Regions from separate parts of the Neobacillus sp. D3-1R genome, predicted to be linked through region 1. Evidence: riboswitches for the same ligand, from Rfam matches in the RefSeq annotation. Region 1 holds a riboswitch; each other region holds the start of a gene.

Region 1 (2,201 bases):
GTGATTTTAAGATAATCAAGTATTTCCCCTTCTTTCCTGAAGTGTACCTACTAAGCATAGATGTTATCTTTCATTTTACCCTTTTTTTAAAAATAGAAAAAGGAAGAAACACTCATTTATGAAGGAACTTTCCTCATATAAGGTTTTCAATAACATTAGAATAATTTGGAGTAGGTCCATTTTATGAATTTACGTAAAAATACGTTCTTTATATGGAACTTCTAATTATTTTTTGATATACTAAATAAAAAGTAAACAAAAGTGAAGTGAATAATAAAATGATTGGTGAACGTGTTAAACAGCTTCGTTTAGAGAAAAGAATGTCACTTTCGGAGTTGGCCGAAAAGGCTGGAGTGGCTAAGTCTTATCTTAGTTCTCTAGAGCGAAATCTTCAAACAAATCCTTCTATACAATTCTTAGAAAAAATATCGGTTGTCTTGGGGGTCTCAGTTGATCATATAATTAATGACCCTATTAACAAGGATGATCTAGATTCAGATTGGCTAACTTTAGTACAAGAAGCGATGGGTTCTGGAATATCAAAAGATCAATTCCGTGAATTTTTGGAATTTAATAAATGGAAATTAAAACAAAAAGATGATGAATAAAGAACAAAAAGCGCTGGAGCTGGATTACGAAAACTTCGTTTAATGCTAAATTTATAAATCTCTACAATAAAAAAGTATTTCTTCTACACGAAGAAATACTTTTTTGGGGTTATTTTTCTACAACTAGCTCTTTCACTGAATTTACATGGAGAAAATCTCTGATTGTGTTCAAATCCATTCCCATACTTTTTGCTTCTAAAATTAATTGAAGCCATTCTTTGTCTAATTCATTTACGCAGTCCAGTTTTCTACTCACCTTATCTCCCCCAAAATACATCTATCTGTATCTCAGGCAGCCCAGCCATCATCGTAATGCTTAGTACTCATTACCTTAGATCTGCAACTTTGCGCCCCTATCTTTCAATAAGTTAGCCCTTTTCTGATTGTTACTTAAGTAATAGTTTTACCCTATTATATCTAGTTCTTTTTTAGTAGGGTGTTGTTTCTTGTCAGGAACGTCCAATAAAATACCACCTTTTTCCAACAAATAGTGACAATTAATTCTACTTTATAGAATTTTCTAAAAATTAAACCTCTAATCTACTTACTTTCTAGGTAAAATTACTTCTAATTCCGTCGAATTTTTAACAATTATTTTCCAAACAATGTGAGATATTTATTTGACCACAAAAAAACACCCCCAAAGTTAGAAATTACTTGGTCCAACTTTTGGGGTGCACAGCATATGAGGACTTTTCAGTTTAAATCAACAAAGTTGCAGAAAAGAGCCTAATTAAAATATTTCTGATAAGTTTCTTGGAGCTTTTGTTTACTTAATTCAGGATTGACTGTTTCGTAGGATTGAAGGGTGATAATAGAACATGACATCCCTATTTTACAAGCATCTTCTGTGTTAACTCCCTTTAAATAGCCGTATAGGATTCCCGCTACTAATGAATCGCCTGCCCCTGTTACATCATCTACTTGTATCTCAGGTGGTAGAATGACACTGGCTTCTCCATTTTTTGTGAAATAAATAAGACCTTTATCTCCCCTCGTAATAACGACTCTTTCTACACCTTTTTTCAAAATTAATTCGGCTGCGCGAAAATAGTCTCCATCACTTTGAATAGGGAAATCCGCAAGGGCTTCAGCCTCAGACTGATTAGCAATTAACCATGTCACTCCATCAAGTTGATGAGGAAGCTTTTTTACTTTTGGGGCGGATACAGGAACAATACTTAATGGTATATTTTCCTTTTGACAACGTTTGATGATATAGGAAAGAATATCGGAAGGTAAATTGGTGTCTAATAAGACCATTTCGGATTCTCTTATGATTCCCCACTTTTTTTCAATAAGGGACCGCTGTATGGAATCGTATAAAACCATATCAGCTAAAGCGACAATCATTTCCCCTTCTTCATTTAAAACTGCTGTGTACGTTCCCGTTGACATTTGTGGAATAACTTCAGTTGGTGTAATATCGACAAATCTCTTTGTCTGATTCAAAAGCCATTCCCCTTCATGATCCCCTCCGACAAAACTAAGTAAAGAGGTTTGGCAATTGATTCTGCCAAGGTTTTCAGCAATATTCCTAGCTACACCACCACAGGAAATAGTACTGTTCGATGGATTAGAAGTCCCATATTC
Region 2 (2,201 bases), 860 kb from region 1:
GTATTGCTAAGTTAAATTTGATACGAAATAACATCATTAATCAGAAAAAGTTGACACAACTATTGCTGATTTTTGGAAGCGTTGGTTGCGTTCTTAAACTTCTGCCGTTTGTTTTTAGAAATTTATTTACGGAATACATACAGGATATTTTTGGAGGGCCCTTATTGGGTTTTACCTACGCTATTCTTATCATTTTATTGATGGATAAGTTTTTGCCCTTAAAAATTTTTCAGTCAGTTGGGAAAATGGCAATTAGTCATTATTTGTTCCAATCTTTAGTAGCTACCTTGCTTTTTTATAGCTATGGTTTTGGTTTTTATAACAAAATTTCTATCGGAACAGGGACACTAATCGCTGTGACTATTTATTTGATTCAAGCACTGATAAGTACAGTTTGGTTGCGTAGCCATCACTATGGACCTGTTGAATGGATTTGGAGAGCATTTTCCTATTGTAAAAAACCAACTTGGAGAAAAGGTAGATCATCTTCCTAGACAATCGACAATATTTTTAAAATGTCAAAGGAGTAAATTCCTATTATATCGGTGTAATTGTATAAAATGTAAAGGAATATTCATAAAAATAAGTAGAATGGCATATAAAGAATCTAAGTGACTTTAAAAATAGATAAATAGCCCTAGTTAATTTTCAGAAAAAAATGATATTTTTGACGGATTTTAGATATATTTGAAAAATACTATCATAAAAACAAGAGATCAGTCGAAAAAATAAAACACTGAATCTCGATAAAGGCAAAACTGATGAAAATCAGTGACGCAAAGCTATAGGGGCTAAGGTGCAAAAGTACTATGCCAGCCAGCTACCGAAAGATCAGGGTGAATCATATGTTCTATGACCCCCCTTTCGGTTAAAGGTGGGGTTATTTTGTTGCAAAAATGGAGGTGAAAGAATGAAAGTCATGAACCTATCAAACGGTACGGAACTAGCAAACCAGTTAACAAAAGCACATTCTTTTTTTACTAGATTAAGAGGGCTAATGTTTTCAAAAAGTTTGCCTGAAGGTCATGGCTTGCATATTCAACCCTGCCGATCCATACACACCTTTTTTATGAACTATCCTATTGATGTTCTTTATCTAAATAAAGACTTAGAAATTGTTGGTGTAGATGAAAAACTGCAGCCTTCAAAAATAGGACAGGTATATAAAAATGGTCATTCTGTTTTAGAACTTCCATCAGGGACCATACAGAAGTCAGGAACGAAAGTAGGACACAAAATACAAATTATTGGATAAGGGGTTTGATGAAAAATGATGAACAAATTAAAAGGCTTAGTAGTAGAAGAACAAGGTCAAGGGATGACAGAGTACGGTTTAGTATTAGGAATTATCGCAGTAGCGGTTGTTGGAGCATTAGCTTTACTACGTGAGCAAATCGTAACAATGTTTGATAACGTGGTATCAGCAGTAACTGGAGCTGAAACTGGCGATAGCACTACGACTACTCCTTAATGTGAAGTAAGTAATGAAGGCTCTTAAAGGTTTCTTTATAGAAGAAAAGGCCCAAGGACTTTCTGAATACGGTATTGTTATAGGAGTTATTGCAGTGGCAGTTCTAGGATTAATAGCAGGATTATCCGAGAACGTTGTAACAATGCTTACGAATACTTTAGAGATATTAACAAGTTCCGAGGGCTAGTAGTAATATGAAAGGCGGAATGGCTAAGCTGTAGAGGGAAAAGAACTTATATATTCTATAATATTATTATCAATCTACATTCCAAACTGCCAGAGTCTATTATGATACTAGTCATCGAGGTGTAAAAAAGAAGCCTTACGTTCTTTAGTAACGTGGGGCTTTTTTTGTAAAAAATTACCCTTTCGAAAAGAGGGAGATGCATGTGGAGTAATGTCATTTTAATTTTATTATTGTTGATCTGTGTGGTAACAGATTTAAAAGAGAGAAAGATTTATAATGTCGTCTTGTTTCCTGTATTATGCATTGCATGGATTTTAAATGTTGTCTTAGGTGGATGGGACGGATTAGTTGTAACATTTTTAGGGACAATGGTTGGATTAGCTATTTTAATTATCCCCTATTTCATGGGTGGTATGGGAGCAGGAGACGTCAAATTATTAGCCGTTATCGGAGCATTAAAAGGGACCAGCTTCGTCTTGATGACAGCATTGTATATGGGACTTGCAGGTGGTTTAATTGCTATTTTTATCTTTCTTTTCCGTA
Region 3 (2,201 bases), 920 kb from region 1:
GCTCAGAGATTATACGCTCTGAGCTTTTTGTTTTAAATGATGCTTATTCCATTACCCGTCCTATGTTTTTACCTGACTCTTTTCTTATTTATTTTTTCTTAACAAGAAACATATATGAAGTCATATAACCTTCTTGATCTTCTCTAAAATCATAGCCTTGAACGTACAATTTGCATTCCTCAGTGTATTTACCTTCGTAAGTTGCTAATTTACTATAAAAAACGATTGGATCCGGTGTCGTTACGTCTACCTTTAATGGAGAACCAACATAAGCCTTGTAAAAAGTAGAATACTTAGTAAACTCTGCATCCAACTGTTCTGCTGTTGGCTTGTTTTTCAGATTCCTATTATCAATATTGATAAGTAGACTATGAAATTGATTATTTTTAAAGCTTAAAACAAATTGTTCATTTTCAGAATAACCCGAAACGTTGGCTGAGTAGGTAAGCTGATAATCAGTAAATTCGAATGGGAGCTCTGTTTCATTTACTAATGTATAATCTTTCATTAGCTGCTTTACCTCATCGACACCCATATCAAATTGTAACTGTGGAAGAATCAGTTTTAAAACGGAATACTCAGCTCTAAAGTTAGGGTTAAGAGCTCTTGAAAAAAATACCGAGAAATGGGCTCTTTTCACTGGATCGTTTGGTTTAAAGGTCTGGTCATCATAAATATCCGTTATTCCATTTGCAGCTAAGGCACTGACATAAGGTAATAAGTCTGTTGATACATCTTTAATTTCTTGCGTGTATGTACCTTTTAACTGATAAGCATTGACCAAAATTTTAGCCATTTCCCCACGAGTTAAATTATCATTAGGTCTGAAAAATTCACCTTTTTCGATAAAACCAGCTTCGACAACGGCTGCAATTTCCTTATAAGCATGATAAGTGGTTTTGACATCCTCAAAATTTGGATTTTCAACGGATGATGTATCTAATTGAAAAGCTCTCTTGAGCATAATCGCAGCTTGTGCTCGTGTAATGGTATTGTTAGGTTTGAATGATCCATCTGGATAGCCGTTAATGATTTGAAAATCTTTAAGATATTCAATTTCTGCAGAAGCCCAAAATTGTTCTTGAACATCGATAAAAGAAGTTTTGGCAAACGCAGATGGAGTTGGAAGTAAGAATGAGACGATGATTCCTAAAATGACAACAATCGAAAGTGACTTTTTCATAATTTCTCCTTTTTGATAATGGGATTTTTTTCAGGTTACTTGAGATTACCTCTTCCCTCCTTTGGGTGTTTAAAAATAAAAAACTCCTCTTTTCAACATAACGTGAAAAAAGGAGTTAGATAGGCCATGCTAACTTGCTTTCAGTTCGGTAATCCAGCCATCATAGCATTTAGCCTTAGATCTGTGACTTTGCGTCCCCAACTTTCATTGGGTTTGCCGTTATCGTTGTAAATAAAAGAAGATTAAGTTTATTTCATTATATAGTTGTCTAACAAAATATGACAATGGTTTTTTATTATCTAAAATAAAACTTTCAAACTGTTTTATGGGGATAGTTTTTATATTTCAAATATATCATTTATATTACAAAACTCTTTTATCCTCAAATATTGGAGTGGTGCGACGTATTCATATAGTAGGTCTGGTAAGCCTACTTTATTCCTTACTTTCATTTATATAAGGAAGGTCCTTTTATGAGTCCTATAGGAATGATCGTACGAAAAGGACTAGCAGGGATTTTGAAGTATTATTTTGTATCGTTTTATTTTCTTATTAATATAGGGTTGGTAAGCCCAAAATTTATTTCCTTCCTTTCTTTTAAGGAAGGACTTTTTTTGTTATTTTTGAAAAAGAAAAACCGAGGACGTTATTCCTCGGTTTCTTCTCTTTACACAAGGTTGAATTATTCTTGTGTAGTAATAGTATCAACAGCTTTTTCTTCAGTTGTTGGTTCTGCTGTAACTTCTTCTGTTACTTCAGCCTTAGCTAATACTGCAGAGTTTGCAGCTGCATGAGTTGTTGCTTGTACGTTAGCTTTTACACTAGCCTGAGCTTTTACTTTGTTAGCTGTAGAAGGATTTACCTCTTCAGTGCTTTCTTCGTCTAAAGCTACAACTTCTTCAGTTGCATCTTCAACAACTACATCTGATGCTTCAACAGTACCTTCTGTAGCTGTCTCTACTTCAGTTGTTGTTTCTACTTCAGTTGTTGCTGTTACTTCTTCTGTTGTTGCTGCTTC
Region 4 (2,201 bases), 1.3 Mb from region 1:
GAAGGTGCACATGTACATTATGTTGAAGGATGTACAGCGCCCGTTTACACAACGAACTCTCTACACAGTGCAGTAGTTGAAATCATCATTAAGAAAGATGCATATTGCCGTTATACAACCATTCAAAACTGGGCAAACAACGTATATAACCTAGTAACGAAGCGTGCGGTTTGTGAAGCAAACGCAACAATGGAATGGATTGACGGAAACATCGGATCTAAATTAACAATGAAATATCCTGCTGTTATTTTAAAAGGAGAAGGCGCACGTGGTATGACACTTTCCATTGCAATCGCAGGTAAAGGTCAGCATCAGGATGCTGGGGCTAAGATGATTCACTTGGCACCAAATACTTCTTCAACGATTGTTTCAAAATCTATATCAAAACATGGCGGTAAGGTAACATATCGTGGAATTGTTCATTTTGGACGTAAAGCAGAAGGTGCTCGTTCAAACATTGAGTGTGATACGTTAATTATGGATAACCAATCCACGTCAGATACGATTCCGTACAATGAAATTTTAAATGACAATATCTCTTTAGAGCATGAAGCAAAAGTATCAAAGGTGTCAGAGGAACAATTATTCTATCTGATGAGCCGTGGTGTTTCTGAACAAGAAGCAACAGAAATGATTGTAATGGGCTTTATTGAACCATTTACAAAAGAACTTCCAATGGAATACGCCGTTGAAATGAACCGCCTAATCAAGTTCGAAATGGAAGGTTCTATCGGATAAAAGTCAATCCGTCTACTTACAAGTAGGCGGATTTTTTTATGGAGCGGAAATCCATAATCCAAGATAACAAAGTCTCCATTCTTTAAAAAAAATGGTAAAATCTACTGACGAAAAATGAGGAAATGTGTCGAAATACCTATTTTTATCATAAAAATATAATAGTAAAATGTAACTAACATTCATGCTTTGTTGTAATAAAGTTAGGCAAACTTATCGAAAGGTAAGGACGCAAAGCTACGGGTCTAAGGTTCGAATGAACGATGATCGCCGGGTTGCCGCAACCTCATTATGTTGACGTAGCTGTTTGCCTTCGGAAGGAGAAGTAAACTTGAATAATAATAAACACCATATCGAGGGAATGATTGAAAATTTTTTTGAATTGCTAAAGGAATATTCTGATACTCCTGAAAACGCTGAAATTTTTATTAATTATATTCGATTATTTCTACGGACAAAATCGGGAACTCCATTACCTACAGTTGAAATGATGTCCCTCATCAAAAAGAAAAAGCCAGAGATTTTTGCCGTTATTCGACAACGTGGAAAATCAGACCTTCTGCTTGAATTCGTAACAGGAATACATATGGATACTGAAAATGCAGAGGATAGAATGAGACAATATCTTTCGAAAATAGCGATCTAATAATCGATACCGTTAAGGCACAAGTCCTAACGGTTTTATTTTTTGTTCATATACTAATTCTTTTAAAAATTATGTTAATATTATTAGGGAAACGAAACTTTAACATTGAATTCAACAAATGGGGGGGAATGGATTGATCTATATTGGTTTAACAGGATGGGGTGATCATGACCAGCTTTATACAGCTGGAACTTCATCACGTGACAAACTAAAAGCCTATGCTTCTCATTTCCCTACTGTGGAAGTAGACACCTCTTTTTATGCGATTCAACCAAAAAGAAATACGGAAAAATGGGTAATGGAAACACCAAAATCGTTTCAATTTGTCGTTAAAGCTTATCAAGGGATGACAGGACATCAAAGAGGTGACATTCCTTTTGATAGCCCAAAAGATATGTTTATGGCTTTTAAGGAATCCATTAACCCTTATATAGAAGCAAAAAAATTAGCAATGGTATTATTCCAGTTTCCTCCTTGGTTTGATTGTAAACGTGAAAATGTAGAATATATAAGGTTTTGTAAAAATGAAATGGGAGATATTCCATGTGCATTAGAATTTCGTCATCAATCCTGGTTTTATCCTAATTATAGGGATAAGACTTTAGAGTTTATGAGAAAGGAAAAATGGATACATAGTATTTGCGATGAACCACAAGCAGGTCTGGGATCAGTACCTATCATCCTTGAAACGACAGATCCTAAAGAAGTTTTAGTTCGATTTCATGGAAGAAACATTCATGGTTGGCAACAGAGAAAAGGAGTTAATTGGCGCGAGGTTAGGTATTTATATCGGTATAATAAAGAAGAGCTGATGGACTGG

What was found. Region 1 has a riboswitch for cyclic di-GMP ahead of ACSBPO_RS01440 (anti-repressor SinI family protein). Riboswitches for the same ligand answer to the same signal wherever they lie in the genome.
Region 2: linked by a shared signal. The riboswitch ahead of ACSBPO_RS05830 (DUF192 domain-containing protein) and the one ahead of ACSBPO_RS01440 (anti-repressor SinI family protein) in region 1 are both predicted to bind cyclic di-GMP.
Region 3: linked by a shared signal. The riboswitch ahead of ACSBPO_RS20470 (S-layer homology domain-containing protein) and the one ahead of ACSBPO_RS01440 (anti-repressor SinI family protein) in region 1 are both predicted to bind cyclic di-GMP.
Region 4: linked by a shared signal. The riboswitch ahead of ACSBPO_RS18790 (hypothetical protein) and the one ahead of ACSBPO_RS01440 (anti-repressor SinI family protein) in region 1 are both predicted to bind cyclic di-GMP.

Annotation. Positions count from the first base shown of each region.
Region 1 covers NZ_CP197471.1:296,248-298,448, reverse strand. Annotated here, with positions in the region: gene map (type I methionyl aminopeptidase) at 1-19, opposite strand, end outside; gene ACSBPO_RS01445 (helix-turn-helix domain-containing protein) at 279-608, shown strand; gene ACSBPO_RS01440 (anti-repressor SinI family protein) at 718-864, opposite strand; cyclic di-GMP riboswitch class I at 897-992, opposite strand; gene ACSBPO_RS01435 (carbohydrate kinase family protein) at 1,338-2,201, opposite strand, start outside.
Region 2 covers NZ_CP197471.1:1,159,137-1,161,337, forward strand. Annotated here, with positions in the region: gene ACSBPO_RS05825 (DUF418 domain-containing protein) at 1-494, shown strand, start outside; cyclic di-GMP riboswitch class I at 742-828, shown strand; gene ACSBPO_RS05830 (DUF192 domain-containing protein) at 911-1,255, shown strand; gene ACSBPO_RS05835 (Flp family type IVb pilin) at 1,271-1,471, shown strand; gene ACSBPO_RS05840 (Flp family type IVb pilin) at 1,485-1,658, shown strand; gene ACSBPO_RS05845 (A24 family peptidase) at 1,859-2,201, shown strand, end outside.
Region 3 covers NZ_CP197471.1:4,021,491-4,023,691, forward strand. Annotated here, with positions in the region: gene ACSBPO_RS20470 (S-layer homology domain-containing protein) at 89-1,183, opposite strand; cyclic di-GMP riboswitch class I at 1,328-1,411, opposite strand; gene ACSBPO_RS20475 (hypothetical protein) at 1,866-2,201, opposite strand, start outside.
Region 4 covers NZ_CP197471.1:3,651,336-3,653,536, reverse strand. Annotated here, with positions in the region: gene sufB (Fe-S cluster assembly protein SufB) at 1-738, shown strand, start outside; cyclic di-GMP riboswitch class I at 932-1,018, shown strand; gene ACSBPO_RS18790 (hypothetical protein) at 1,067-1,381, shown strand; gene ACSBPO_RS18785 (DUF72 domain-containing protein) at 1,515-2,201, shown strand, end outside.